One region of the Paenibacillus sp. HJGM_3 genome, then DNA from elsewhere that is predicted to be linked to it. Evidence: riboswitches for the same ligand, from Rfam matches in the RefSeq annotation. Region 1 holds a riboswitch; each other region holds the start of a gene.

Region 1 (4,861 bases):
ATCGTTTTGTAGTATTTTTTGTAGAAAGAAAGCATCGGTTCACCTCACTGTCATTCGCCCGGAAGAAGGGTCTCCCACTATTTTACATGGTACAAACCGCAAGAGCAACGAACCGACCATTAGACGATGCGCGGAAAACATGATATGATTTTGATGATCCATGGGACAAGGAGTGACGAGCATGAACTGCAAAATAACGCGCAGCGCGGCCAAGGTACTAGAAAAGGAATTGGCTCTGGAAGAAAATAAAGGCTTGAAGGTCAGAGTGAAAGTGGAGTTCACGCATAACGGACTTGTCCAGTATGCCTTGGGATTGGACGAGCAGGACGAGAATGATGTGGTCGTGATGACCGATAAAGGCATTGAAGTGCTGCTGGAGAAAAACGACGACACGCTTGACGGCGTCAAAATCGACTACTTGTACGTCCCGAATGAAGGGTTCTTCATCACCAACCCAAGCAAGACGGGCTCCCGGGTGTAGAGCTACGGGCACGGTTGTCGGATCAGTGAAAGGAATGCCAGACGATGGCCAACGATATCCGGATTTGTGACAAATGCAGGCATATGAAGGTGAAAACGACGCTGGCCAAGCTGGACAAGCTGGCCCCCGGCACCGAGGTGAAGGTGGGGTGCAAGTCCTACTGCGGACCTTGCTCGCGGGCGGCGTTCATCTTCATCAATGGCCGGTATATTACCGCGCCGACGGAAGACGAAGCGATCGAAAAAGCACGGAAATACATCAAAGCTTGATGAACGAAAAGAAGAGCAGCTTTTCCGTCATGGAAAGGATGCTCTTCTCTTACTTTCGGGTTCCATCGCTCAGCGATTGCCCTTGCGCTTCCGTCCCTTGACGGCCCGGTTGGCGGCGGAAGCGCTGGGGGCACGCTCCGGACGCGGCCGCGGGCGCTGTCTCGATTGCTTCACCTTCCGGAACAGGAATAGCCCGTTCAATACACCCGCGAGCCCGATCACGACCAGCATAAGCTGGAGCGAAAGCGAGTCCGGATGCCGCAGGAAGGCGTAGAGGGATATACCGGCGAACAAGAGCGCCAGAGCGAGCTCCAGGATGGCCAAATGCCGGAGCAGTCTGTGATTCGGGATCATGCCGCACCTCGTAGGGGGAGCTCCGGCCGCAGCCGGGGTTGTTCTCTCATCATAGCATATAGGCGGAGGCTTCTCCTACTTTCCTGCTAGAAGGGGTGGCGGACGTCCTCATAGGATGGATGGCCGGGAGGGAGAAACACACAGAAGTTTTGCGCCAATCGGGCATCTGTCCAATCCATGTTCGCCCTTTCTTCATACTGTGGTTAATGTGGTGCAGCCACTAACGATGGGTTACGAGAGAGAAGCAAGAACTAGGGATAGGCATGAGGCGCTGGTTGCGGACCTGGAAGGTCGTCCGCAGGGGGTGTCTTCCCCCGCAGAAAACCGGGTTATTACAACCCGGTTTTCCGTTTCTTCCCACCGTGTGTCTCAGGAATGCAATAGAGTTGCAAGAAAAATAGGAAAAAAGAACGATGCTTTCATAGAGATGATCCTTTATGCTTGGGTAAGCATCTATAGAAAATCGACAAACTTCGAACAATCTCGAACCGGCAAACCTGGCGAAAGCCAGCGTCGCAAAGCTACAGGGGCTACTGCCAGTACTTGGGCAACGCCAGCCAGCTACCGAAAGAGGGTTGAAGTTTTTTATTTTCATACCTCCATCGGACCGATCAGTTTCCAAATCACAGCTAAGGAGAGGATAACCCGTGAACGGCACTTCATTCGCGGCGGAGCAAGGATTTTATTTCAAAGTGGGCGGCGATTTCTTCGGCATGTACCAGACGTCCGAAGGCCCGAAGCTGTTTTTCAACAGAGACAAGTACAAACTAAGCGACAACTGCTGGGATGTAGAGCTCGTCATCGGTCGCGACAACAGCCTGTTCACGTTTTATTGGAAGGGCGAGGTCAAGATCTCGTTCCGATGTCCCGGGCATTATGCCAAGTTCTTAACATGGTTCCACCTGCTGCTGGGCAAGACGAATCCGCAATGGGCTTAATTGCGCGACGGGCGTTCGTCCGCTGCATACATAGCGCCGACTATTTGCCAGGCATGGCAAAGGGGGCGCTTTTTTGTTTAGGCTTGGACTTGGCACTCGCGATCTTTCGCACGCCTCTATTTTGCTATACAATGAAGGAAGATCATGGAGTTCGGCGGTTTGGGCAGAATGGCTAATACGGATCTTGAGAAGGAGCGGATCGCGGTGGGGGTCATGAGCAAATGGAGGAAGAAGTCGTTTGGTAAAAAGCTGGCGGCCTTGCATAGTTGGAACGCCTGGCTGGTGCTGCTGCTTGCGGTGACCGGGATCGTGCTGTTCATCCCGTCGTTGCGCGGGGTGTTGGGCGAGGGGCGCGTATGGACGAAGCACATCCATATTTGGTTGGGAGTAGCTTCCACCATCGTCGTCGTGCTGTATCTCCCGCGCATGGTTCGCCACATTCGCCAGCTGAAGGGGAAGCCGGAGCAGCAATGGAACTTGGGTATCGTACTCGTCCTGCTCGTCGGTTGGATCGTGTCCGGGATCGTGCTGTGGCAGTTCAAGCGGCTGCCGCCCCTGTGGAGCAACGCCGCGCTCGGCGCCCACGACTTGTTCACGTGGGTCGGGGTACCGTACGCGCTGTACCATTCCGTCTCCCGCAGCCGCTGGCTGAAGATGAAGCGCCCGGGAGCCGTGCTTCAGCGCGATGCGGAGATCGAGAGGGCGCGCGAAGGTTCGGGCCCCGGGAGGGGGGACATTGCCGCGGCGGCCACAGGGAGGACATGGACCGCCACGCCACGCTCCGTAACCGATCGGGTGCGGGACGTCTTGTACACCCGCAGATCGTTCATCCGCTGGGGGTTCGCCGGCCTCTTGGTCGTGCTGGTGGGACCTAAGTTCGTGCGATGGCTGTTCGGCAGCGGAGGCGGGACCGTCAATCTGGCCGACCTCGAGCCTCAGTGGAACGGCAATCAGATGGTGCCGGACCCGCAGCCGCTCCCGGATTCAATCGTGCCGGTGGGCGGCGGGAGCAAGGGCGAGTACCGCATTTATACCGTCACTCCGCTCCCGACATTCACGTCAGAGAACTGGTATTTCAAGATTACCGGGCTGGTCGACCGGCCGCAGGAATGGAACTGGAGCCAGTTCATCGAGCTCGGCCGAACGGTGCAAGTGAGCGACTTCCACTGCGTGACCGGCTGGTCGGTGTATAAGAATACATGGGAAGGCATCAAACTGACGAAGCTGCTGGAGATGGCCGGCGTCAAGCCCTCGGCCAAGTACGTCAAGTTCTACTCCGGCGACGGCGTCTACACCGATGCGTTGACACTCGCGCAGGCGTCGTTGGACGACGTGATGGTCGCGGTCTTGCTCGACGGCAAGCCGATCCCGCGGGAGCTCGGCGGACCGGTACGGCTCATCGTGCCGAAGATGTACGCCTACAAGTCGGTCAAGTGGCTGGAGCATATCGAGCTCATCGCCGAAGACCATATCGGCTACTGGGAAGTGCGCGGGTACGACGTCGATGCGTGGGTCCCCGGGCTGAAGCCCAAGCAGAGCAATTTGTAATACGCCAATCGTATATAAAGGAGTCGCACTAAAACATGACAGCCAGATGGAGCATAGACGAACCGTTCTACATTCACGATACGAGCGAGCGTACCTTAGTGGGCGACGTCCTTTATCCGTTCGCCTACGATGAGCTCATGTGCCGCCGTGTGGGAGAGGGAGCCGCTCCGCTCGTCCATGTGTGGCGGCATGAGAAGGCGCTCGTGCTCGGCTTGCGGGACCGCCGCTTGCCGATGGCCGAGCTCGGCATGAGCTGGCTCAGCTCCCAAGGGTACCAGGTAGGCGTCCGCAGCTCCGGGGGAGCGGCGGTTCCGCTCGACCCCGGCGTGATCAACATCTCGCTCATTCTGCCTGTCGGGGAAGGCAAACCGGACTTTCGCGCCGGGTTCGCGGAGATGCGCGATCTGATCGCCGAGACGCTGCAGCGGTTCGGCGTCGACATTCAGACCGGCGAGGTGAAGGGCTCTTACTGTCCCGGCGACTTCGATCTGTCGATCGACGGCCGGAAATTCTGCGGCATCTCCCAGCGCCGGCAAAACAAAGCGTATGCCGTCCAAGCGTTCGTCGTCGTGGAAGGTCACGCCGAACGCCGCGCCCAGATGGTGCGGATGTTCTACGAGATGGCTACGGGCGAAGAGAACAATGAGCGGGACGGCTGGCTGGAGCCGCAAGACGGAGCGGCAGCGGCGGTGGGGGTAGAGCCAGACAGCGAGCGTGAAGCAGAGGAGAGCAGCAGGGGCGCGTTGCTGTCTTACCCGATCATCCGTCCGGGGACGATGGGCAGCCTAGTCAGTTTGGCCGGCGGGAAGGGCATTACGATGCGGACTTTCACGCTGGCGCTCCGTCAGACGCTCCAGCAGCGGGGAGGGCGGCTGGAGCGTCATTCGGCGCTGCCGAGCATGGACGAGCTGCAGCGGAAGGCCGCGGAGCTGAAACAGCGGTATGGCGGGTAATGGGTAACGGGTAAGGTGTAGTGGGTAGAAGAAAACAGTTATTTGGGAGTGCCGTTCTTTCCTTTCGGGGAAGGGGCGGCATTTCTGTTGATGGTAACCGCGGTGCGGGGACGATAATGAATCAGTTTGATCAATTGGTCCTGCATGTAAGAGGGCGGAACCTTAAACCCGCTCTCGATCCAATGGAACACGAGACCGAGCAGGGCATGGATCGTGTAGACGGCCATCAGCTCCTGATCGATCTCGCTGTTCGTATATTCCAGATCCTCCATGGCGATTTGCTTCAAAGCCACCAGCATGCGTTCCCGGACATTCGGA
Region 2 (4,861 bases), on a different contig from region 1:
CATGCAGAACTGCGTATCCGGATCCTGGAACACGAAGCCCCAGGAAGCCGGGATACGCTGGCTTACGGTCTTGACCGGCATCTCGATCGAATGGGGGATAAGCCCGGACAGCACCTGGAGCAGCGTGGACTTGCCGCAGCCGCTCGGCCCGAGCAGCAGCACCTTCTCCCCGCTTCGTACCGACAGCGACACGTCGCGGAACAGGAGCGACTCGCTACCCGGGTAAGCGAGACGCAGCCCTTCTACCGCTACCGCCTCGCTCATGGCCGGTTGAGCAGATCGTAATCTGCCCGGCTCGGCGGACGGACGAGGTTCGTCACCCCGGTCGCTTCGAGCGCGCGGACCAAGTAGTAGGCGAAGACGCCGCAGATGACGACCGACCCGATCATGCGGCAGACGAGCAGCAGTGTGACGTTCCAGACCGACAGATCATCGATGTAGTTGTAGTACAAGTCCATGAGCAGGGAGCCGACCGCCGAAGCGACGCCCGCCAGTGAAGCGGCTGTGACGGAATACCGGCGGTACCGGAACAGGGCGAACACCAGCTCGGCGAACAACCCTTGCAGCACTCCCGCCATAAAGACGGAGACGCCCCACTCGGAGCCTGTGATGAACTCGCCGGACGCCGCCGCGAGTTCGGCGAGCAGCGCGACCCCCGGCTTGCGGATAATGAGAAACGCAACCGTCGCCGCCATGAACCACATCGGGTAAATGAGCTGGTCCACTTGCAGCCCCCACGGCTTCACCGCGTAGTACAGCGGAGACCACAGCTTATAGACGATGCCGAAGACGACCGCGATGACGACCGTGACAAGAATGTCGGTCAATTTCAACGGTTTGAACATGGTTAACCTCTCCTCCAATATCGTATTGGCCCCACAATTGCCCGTAGGAAGCAAAAAATCCACCCTCGCGAGAGGGTGGATGAACGATTCGATCCAAAACCGAATATGCGCTCCACTTCCCTACGCTGGTACAAACCAGATCAGGTTCAAAGGGTCTAGGATGCGGGCATCCAGTCTCAGCCTTATTAGGCTCCCCCAGTGACACATTTATCTTAACACGCTTTTCCATTTTGTCAAATTAATAATTACAAGTGCTTCGCCAAATACTCCATCATCGCTTCCTCGTGGAAAGGCAGCCCTTCGTGGCCGTAGTCATGGTAAATCTTCGCTTCCTTCTCCTCGGTCAGCAAATGGTTGAACGCCGCAAAGCAGGTGGACGGCGGGCAGATCAAATCCATCAGCGTGATCGCCATCAGCGTCTTCGCCTTGATCCGGGTCGCCATGTTCATCCCGTCGAAGTAGCTGAGCGTGCGGTACACCTCGTCCTCGCGCTTGTGCTCCTGATCATATCGGCGGAACCAGTCGATGATTTCGCGGTACGGGCCGGCGGAATGCTGGGCGACCGAACGGCGGAAATCGCACAAATACGGGAACACCGGCATAGCTACCTTCGGCCGATCGTCGAGGCCGGCTACCGCCAGGGTCAGCCCGCCGCCTTGGCTGTTGCCGCACACCGCGATGCGAGCCGGATCGATCTCCTCGCGGGAACAAACGAAATCGATTGCGCGCACGCAGTCCAGATACACTTGCTTGTAGTAGTACTCGTCCGGGTCGAGGATGCCCTTCGTCATATGACCGGCAATCCCGCCCGCGCTGTAGGAGGCGTTGTCCGGCGTCTGCCCGGATTGGCCGCGTGTGTCGATCATGACCGTCGCGTAGCCCATCGACGTCCACTGCAGCAATTCATTGCGATTCCGGCTGCCGCCGTACCCGTGATACCGGACAACTACAGGCATTGGACGGGATGCAAGCGCTTCCTTCGGCACCATGTACCAGCCGTGCACCTTCGTCCCGTCCGCCCCGTCATACACGAGATCGTAGACGTCCACGGAAGCGACCGGGTAAGGGATCGGGGTCAGCGTAGCGTTGAGCGGGATCGCCTTCGACTGGGCCAGCGCTCGTCCCCAGAACACGTCAAAATCCGCTTCCTTCGTGAGCGTCGGCTTGTATTCCTTCAGCTGCGATAACGGCCAATCGACTAATGGCATTTTAGCAACTCCTTATGTCAATTAGTGACAAATTCTCTTTTCATATGGTACTATAAACCTATCGTTTCGTAAATAAATTGATAAAAGGCAAACCCGACCGAAAGGCGGGGACGCAAAACCACGGGTCTTCCGGGCAGAGGAAGTCGTACACATATGTCGTATGGCCGACGCTTGCTCCACGATAGCCGGGCTGCTCAATCGATCAGTCGCTGCCCCCGGTAGCGATTGTTGTTTTTGTGACGCCTGTTCGTAAGGGAGCCTCTACCGATGGATGATTTGAACCGGATGAAACGACTTATGTTGACGGTCACGCAGGAGCTCATTGGCGGCTGCCGTTTCTGTATCGAGATTTCCTCGGATCCTGAGGATCGTACCCCTATTCAATGCGTCAAATTCTCGGGCAATTCCACCCCGATCAGCGTGAACGCCGCTACGTGCATCACTTGCAAAGAATTCAAGAAAACGGAGCGGCTGCAGCAGGCGAAGCTGTCAGACTGACGCTCCCCGCGGAGGGTTATCTCCGTTCGCATGCAGCGGTCCGGTTCGGGCCGCTTTTATTTGGGGTCTTGCTTATTGATTTGGCGGCGCTTCTGTGTCAAGATAAGGCTTGAGCCAAAACCGACATTGAAGAAAAGGTGACCCCTTTGAATAAAGCCATTTTTCGATTGTTGACCGAGCTCTCCTCGCGCAAATGGATCTCGCGGATCACCGGGGCGTTCGCGCAGTCCTCGGCCAGCCGGCTGTTCATCCCCCGCTTCGCCAAGCTGTACGGCATTCGGCTGGAGGATGCGGAGAAGACGGTAAGCGAGTATAGGTCGCTGAACGAATTTTTCACTCGGCGACTCAAACCCGGCCTGCGGCCGATCCATGAGGCGGCCGACGCGCTCGTCAGCCCGGTCGACGCGCTGATCACCGGCATGGGTCGCATCGAAGCCGGCCAGCTGTTGAACGTGAAGGGCCAGGACTACACGATCGAGGAGCTGCTGAACCGGTCTCCGCGCACGGTGAATTACAAGCATGGCTACTACTTCGTGCTGTATTTGAGCCCGACGGATTACCATCGGATTCATTCCCCGGCGGCAGGCCGCGTGCTGGAGAAGGAGCATGTGCCGGGCAAGGTGTATCCGGTTAATGAGTTCGGCCTGACCCAGATGCGCCGCGTCCTGAGCCGGAACGAACGGCTGATTACTTACATCGAGCATGAGACGGGCGAAATCGCCGTCGTGAAGGTCGGCGCGATGAACGTGAGCAGCATCCGCTACGTCGAGCCGCTGCCCGAGCAGCTGGAGCGCGGCGGCGACCTCGCCTACTTCGCGTTCGGCTCCACCGTCGTGCTGCTGACGGAGACCGGCATCCTGACCCCCCGCGGCGACTTGGGCGTCGGCTCCAAGGTCAAGATGGGCGATTGGCTCGGGACGTTGCACGAGAAGTAGCTCTGCAGCTTCGTTAACCACGCCCTGCCTGGACTCAAGTTCAAAAGGTATCGGAGCTCCTCCCCTGAGAGGAGCTTTTTTTATTCAGCTGCGGCACCTGGACACTCACTACGACAGGCTGTCGGAACCAAGCCATCTCACGGCCGCGCGCTCCATCCGGTCCACCCCTTCGGCGATTTGCTCTTCCGACAAATGCGCGAAATAGAAATAGCCCGCCGGCGGCGCCTCGCCGATGTAGTTTTCCCGGGCGTCTCCCCACTGCACGCCCTCTTGCGCACAGAGCGCCCGATACCGCTCATACCCGGCTTCGTCTTCGCGCCAGCGGGCGAAAAGGTGCAGGCCGGCGTCCGAGGGCACGACCTCGAACAGGTGCCCGAGCCCCTCATCGAACCGTCGGCCGAACTGCTCGAACCGCCGGCTGTACACGCGCCCCATGCGGCGCATATGGCGCTCGTAGCCGCCGCCGGCCATGAACTGCGCCAGCGCCCGCTGCTCGAGCACCGAAGCGGGCACGGGCTCGTACAGCCGCAGCGCGCGCATGAACGGCTCGACGAGCCGGTCCGGCAGCACGGCGTAGCCGATGCGCAGCTGCGCCTGCATCGTCCGCGTGAAGGTGCCGACATAGACGACGCGCCCGGCGCGGTCGAGCACCTTCAGCGGTTCGATCGGCCGCCCGCGGTGCCGGAACTCGCTGTCGAAGTCGTCCTCGACGATGACCGCGCCGCGTTCGGCGGCCCACTGCAGCAGCGCCTGCCGCCTCGGCAGGCTCATGACCGTGCCCGTCGGGAATTGCCGACTGGGCGTCACGAACACGAGCCGGGCGTCCCACGGCTCGATCACGAGCCCCTGGCCGTCCAGCCGGCCAGGGACGGGCACGCCGCCGGCGGCGCGGACGGCCGAGACGATCCCGGAGTACCCGGGATTCTCGACCACCGCCGGGTCGCCGGCGTTCAGCAGCAGCTGCGCGAGCAGCGCGAGCGCTTGCATCGAGCCATTCACGATGACGATCGCGTCCGCCGTCACATCAATGCCCCGCGCCCGGCGGAGATGCCGGGCGATCGTTTCGCGCAGGGGCAAGTAGCCCTGCGCAGGAGGGGACGCGCCCGGCGCGTCCGTCTTGGCGCGGACTTCCGCGTATAGCAGACGGCGCCATTCGGGCGCGGGGAACGGCTCCGGCGCCGGGTGGCCGAAGTCGAACACAATCTCGCCCCCTCGCAATCCCTCGGTGGCCGGCTTCACCGAATCCGCAGGTTTCGCAGCCACACTCCCCGTTCTCGTCCCGGCCGGACTCCCGGCCTCCGGTCCCGCTCCCGCTCCCGCACCTTCTGAGTATTCGGTCACACTCTCCCGTTTCAGCATGCTTAGGCGGCGCCCC
Region 3 (4,861 bases), on a different contig from region 1:
TGTCCACTTTCCAGACACCTTCCTCGTCTTGGAAGATCTCGATGACCGAAGCTCCCTGGTTGTACAGCATCTTGCCCACTTGCTCCTTCGACCACTTGCCGCCCTCTTGCTTGCCCAGCACGAACAGGTTCGTCGCTTCATGATTGGTGAACAAGAGCCCGCGCGTAGCCGAGCCGTCGATCGGGAAGAAGCAGTTGAAGTCGGCGTTATGGCCGAACGTATCCCCCGCCATATTGATCACGTCGCCGTAGGCGGCGACCACGTCGTACTGGAAGCCGGCCGGAATGATCAATTCGTCCGCCGAGGATGCCATAATCGGGTCGAAATGGCCGCTCACCCGATTCGTCTTGAACCCGAACAGATGGTCTGCCGCCGCTTCCGCCTTGTCGCTGACGAGCATGCCGAATCCCGCCGATGCGGCCGCCAGCGCCGCCGCCCCTGTCCCCATGTAACTCAAAAACGTTCTCCGATTCATATCCATCCGAAACTACCTCCTCAATAGGGTTGTCCCCAGCGTAACCCGCTCCTTTTAACCTGGTGTTAAGCGGGTATGAAGATTTGGTAAATTTAGGAGGCGAGTCTTCTCGCTGGCCATGCCAAAAAGCCCCGTCGAGTGACGGGGCCCTAATGCTTACTGCTTTTAAATCATCGATTTGATCAATCCAAGCAGGTTGTCGAACGTGTCGTACAGCTTTTTCGTCTCGTCCTTGTCGGCGAGAATTTGCTTCAGCCGCTCCGGGTTAATGTCGGCCAGCGGCTTGATGCTGTCCTTCACTTTATCCAGGAGGGAGTTAAATTTCTCCACGGATAATGTAGCGCCGAATACATTGTTCTTCTTGGCGTATTCCATGAACTTCTGCTCGAGCTCCGAGCTACCGAACTTCATGTCGACTGCACGCTTGTTGCCGTTCCCGTCACTGACGTAGAACAGGGAGTTGCGATTACCGCCCGAAAGGGCCCGCAGCTTGAACTGGAACGAGTTATCCCCCGAGCCGATCTGGAAATCATAGTTCGGCCGGAACAGGTTGTTCAGCTTTTTGCTCCAGCCCAGGACGAACGAGTCTCCATTGCCGTGGCCGTTCCCATTGCCATTGCCATTGCCATTGCCATTGCCATTACCGTTGCCGTTCCCGTTACCATTGCCGTTTCCATTACCATTACCATTCCCGTTGCCGTTCCCGTTGCCGTTGCCGTTTCCATTCCCGTTACCATTGCCATTACCCGGTCCTGGGATCACCCGGTTGTTCCACGCCGTGATCTGATCCTGAATGGAGCTCCAGAGCGAATCCAGTTTCTGGTTCAGCGTGTCGCCGGCCAGCGTATTGTACTTCCGCTGCACGCCGGTCAGCGTATCGCTTAACCGATCGCTCAGACCCGAAGCAAATTCGCCTTTCACCCCATCGATCCATTGCTGCAAGTGCTGCCGGTAGAGCTGCTTTTCCTGATCGGATATTTTGTCCGGATCTTGCCGGATGGCCGCTTTCACTTCTTTAAAATAATCGTCCGCGTCCAGGTTCAAGCCGGTCTTCCATTCGTTCAGGAACCCGGCCGCATTCTGGTCCCCGGTATTCCGGAATTGAATCGAATCGTTCACGAACTGGGTCAGGGTGGCCTGCACCCCGCTGACGTTGCCGTTCACCTGCTGCTCCAGCGTGCTGCGCAGCCCGGCCGGAGCGCTCGCAAGCGCGTCCAACGCCTGGTTCTTCTTCACTCCCAGCCAACCGCTTATCTGGTTCGCATACGCTTGTTTTTCCGTATCGGTAATATCGTCGGCATCGTTGAAGATGGTAGCGTTAATGCTAGTCAGGAGGTCCGAGGATGACGTATGGAGCGCATCGTCCCACTGGCTGAACGCTTGTCGCGACTGCGTGACGAGGTCGGAGTAGCTATGGATCGCAGCGGTAACACCGGCGCGGTACGTCTCCAGCATGCTTCCCAGCCGATCGCCCGCCTGCTCGAGCAGCGTCCCGCGGATCCCGGTCGGGATGCTCTGCAGCTGATTCGCCAGAGTCGACTGCTGGCTGGACATCCAATCGGTGAACCACTTGTCAAACTGCTGCAAATCCTGGTCGGTGATGTTGCCGTCCAGATCTGCGTTCAATTGGTCCGTCACTCGGGTGAGCAGGTCGGTCGGGCTGGAGAGCCCTTGATTCCACTGCTGGTAGACCGCACGCCCTACCCCGGCCGACGCCGTGTGCGCCGCCACCTCGGAGCGGATATCCACCCACAAGTCGTCTGATATCGAATCGAGCGCCTTATCCGCCCGGGTGAGGAATTTGAGCGAGAGATCTCGATCGAACTTGCGCAGCTGATCCGAGAGACCGTCGTATTGGGCCTCCACCCAATCGTTCAGCTGCTTGCGCAGGGCGGCGAGCCCCTCTTCCCCGAGTTCCCTCGGAGAGGCGTCCAACTGCTGCACGATCTGCTCCATGTATTGGGAGCTCGCGTCCTCAAGTCCGCTCTTCCACGTTTTGAAGATTTGCTTGGCCTCACGATTCGTCACAGAGTCGGGTTTATCCGGTTTATCCGGTTTATCCGGTTTATCCGGTTTATCCGGTTTATCCGGTTTATCCGGCTTCTTGGAAGCGGCCCCTGAAGCAGCCGACTCGGCAGCCGCGTGGGGATGCCGGCTCTTATGGTAAGTCGCTACCAGAGTGTGATCCAGGGCGGCACTGCCGGCTGCGCCCGCTGCCGTTCCTGGGTCGGTCCCTTTCTTCGGCTGAAGCTTGATGTGGTTCTGAGGGGAGGACACATGATAATTCGACCAGTTGATATTCGTCTTCTCGATCATTACGGGGACTCCTTTCTCGCACAAAAAAAGGCCGCGATTTCCAAAGTAGGAAAAAAGCACGGCCGGTTGCATCACTGGCTCCCTGTGTCCCAGATGCCCAAATGCAAAACACGATTCATTGCCTCCGAATATGAAGTTTATTCCATCATACCATGTCGAATCTATTCCCGCTAGACCTATTTTAGTTATTTAGGCCTAATTCATTATATGCATATGCAGGGCCGAAAGTCTTAAGAACTAATCCGCGTACTGAAATGATTCTACGGCCGCCTCCGCACGTGCCGCATTCGCTTCCGTATACGACCGCATCGTTCATTTTGAGCGTAATGGTGTACGTAATATTGTGGCTGCGGAAGACGTACTCGGTCTGCTCGTAAGGAGCTTTTTTCAAGTTATACCGGATCGCGATCTTCTTGCCGCCATCGCCGAACGTCGAATCGTCCGTAATCGTATAGGTGTATTCCGGGTCGTTCTCGTTGCTTTTCTTGTGCCCCTGCTCCAGCTTCTTCATAACATCCTCTACGCTGCTCTTGTCATCGGCCTCCACGGTCAAGGACCCTCCGGTGAAGTTGAAGTTGGCTCGCGGACTATCCTTATAATACGAGCCAGGAGTCGACCACAGCTCCGGGATCCGAACCGAATAGTGGTACTTTTCATTTTTGTATGCATTCGTTCCGTTAGGATCAAGCAGCTCGTCCTCGTCCTGGATATACCCCAGACTGGTGTTCATCGTGTCCTTGCTCACCTTCATGGACTTGACGATCGCGTCGATCAACTCGGCCGCTTCCTGCTCATGGTCGTCCTTTTTGAAATCCACGGAGATCTTATATTTGTATTTGTCCTTAATGAAGTACAGATTCACCTGCGAATTCCATGTATCGCCGCCCATGCGCCACGAATGGCGTACTTGCTTCACCGGCACCCCGTCGGCATTCTCATCTTTCAGCTCGCCGGTTTGTCTGTACTCTTCCGCATACTGACCAGTGAATTGCAGCTCCTCGCGCGCCACCCAGTCCGCCAGCGTATCGCCCGACGAAGCCGACGTCACTTGTACGCTAACATCCTGATCGGCGTCCTCGTTGCTGTATGCCAGCTCTCCGCCGTACTTGTTCTCCTCCCAGCCGGACGGCAGCTCGAACGACAACCCATATTCATTCGTGAAGGTCGTACCGCCTTCTTGGAAGATCGAAATATCCTTCAGCTCCCCATCCTTCGCGTCGAAGCTGAAAGAGAAGCTGTCCAACAAGTCTAGGTAAGCGTTCAGCTTCACCTTGTTTTTGTAATTGTCTTCCGACGTAACGATCAAGGCGATGTAATACACCTTGTCGCCCTTTTGGTAAGCGCGGGCTTGATAGTATTGATCCTCATCCGACTTCGCCACTACTTTGGCGTACGGCACCGGTTCCTGATCCAGGTAGCGCTTCTCGAGCACCGTATCGTCCGACGACATCGCCAGCTTGCGCAGCAGGCCGGTGACGGACAGCTCCTCGCTGATCTTCTCCTCTACCGAGATCGAGATGCCGAACTCCCCTTTGGAATCGCCGAAGGTCACCCGGCTGCCGTCATCGCTCTGAAACGCTTGGATCAATCCGGCCGGATACTTCATCGACCACCCGAAGTGGCTGTCGCCGATCTTCGTCTTGCCTTGATCGTCATCGATATAGCCGCCCTCGGAGTCTTGCACCCAAGATTTGCTCGCGGAAGGGTCTTCTCCAAGAACGACGCTTCGCACAACGGTCTGCCCGCCGGAATGCAAAGTAACACGAAGGGTTTCCTTCGGCAAATACTTCTTCATCAGCTCGTTGTACTCGACGATCGTCTTGACCGAGGCTTGATCGAACGAGACGATAGTGTCCCCTTGCTTAATGCCCGCTTGCGCCGCCGGAGAGTCCGGATCCACGTAAGCGACCTTCAGCGCTTCCTTCGCCGGCAGCCCTACGACCGCCTCCCAGCTCTCTTCCAGCTCCAAGCCCATATAAGGCCGCATCACCTTGCCGTACTTCTCGAAATGCTCCAGCACGTACTGGACGGTATTCACCGGAATGGCAAAGCCGAGGCTCTCCACGGAGT

The links. Region 1 has a riboswitch for cyclic di-GMP ahead of ACI5FR_RS20510 (hypothetical protein). Riboswitches for the same ligand answer to the same signal wherever they lie in the genome.
Region 2: linked by a shared signal. The riboswitch ahead of ACI5FR_RS13445 (hypothetical protein) and the one ahead of ACI5FR_RS20510 (hypothetical protein) in region 1 are both predicted to bind cyclic di-GMP.
Region 3: linked by a shared signal. The riboswitch ahead of ACI5FR_RS19330 (hypothetical protein) and the one ahead of ACI5FR_RS20510 (hypothetical protein) in region 1 are both predicted to bind cyclic di-GMP.

Annotation. Positions count from the first base shown of each region.
Region 1 covers NZ_JBJGED010000019.1:99,054-103,914, forward strand. The annotation lists gene ytvI (sporulation integral membrane protein YtvI) at 1-35, opposite strand, end outside; gene ACI5FR_RS20495 (iron-sulfur cluster assembly accessory protein) at 182-481, shown strand; gene ACI5FR_RS20500 (YuzB family protein) at 526-750, shown strand; gene ACI5FR_RS20505 (hypothetical protein) at 820-1,104, opposite strand; cyclic di-GMP riboswitch class I at 1,585-1,673, shown strand; gene ACI5FR_RS20510 (hypothetical protein) at 1,752-2,042, shown strand; gene ACI5FR_RS20515 (molybdopterin-dependent oxidoreductase) at 2,211-3,590, shown strand; gene ACI5FR_RS20520 (lipoate--protein ligase family protein) at 3,626-4,543, shown strand; gene ACI5FR_RS20525 (TetR/AcrR family transcriptional regulator) at 4,582-4,861, opposite strand, start outside.
Region 2 covers NZ_JBJGED010000010.1:136,369-141,229, reverse strand. The annotation lists gene ACI5FR_RS13460 (ABC transporter ATP-binding protein) at 1-264, opposite strand, end outside; gene ACI5FR_RS13455 (ECF transporter S component) at 261-845, opposite strand; TPP riboswitch at 946-1,052, opposite strand; gene ACI5FR_RS13450 (acetylxylan esterase) at 1,091-2,053, opposite strand; cyclic di-GMP riboswitch class I at 2,130-2,251, shown strand; gene ACI5FR_RS13445 (hypothetical protein) at 2,321-2,551, shown strand; gene asd (archaetidylserine decarboxylase) at 2,698-3,486, shown strand; gene pdxR (MocR-like pyridoxine biosynthesis transcription factor PdxR) at 3,595-4,861, opposite strand, start outside.
Region 3 covers NZ_JBJGED010000017.1:139,993-144,853, forward strand. The annotation lists gene ACI5FR_RS19325 (PhoX family protein) at 1-481, opposite strand, end outside; gene ACI5FR_RS19330 (hypothetical protein) at 641-2,791, opposite strand; cyclic di-GMP riboswitch class II at 2,843-2,926, opposite strand; gene ACI5FR_RS19335 (S1C family serine protease) at 2,973-4,861, opposite strand, start outside.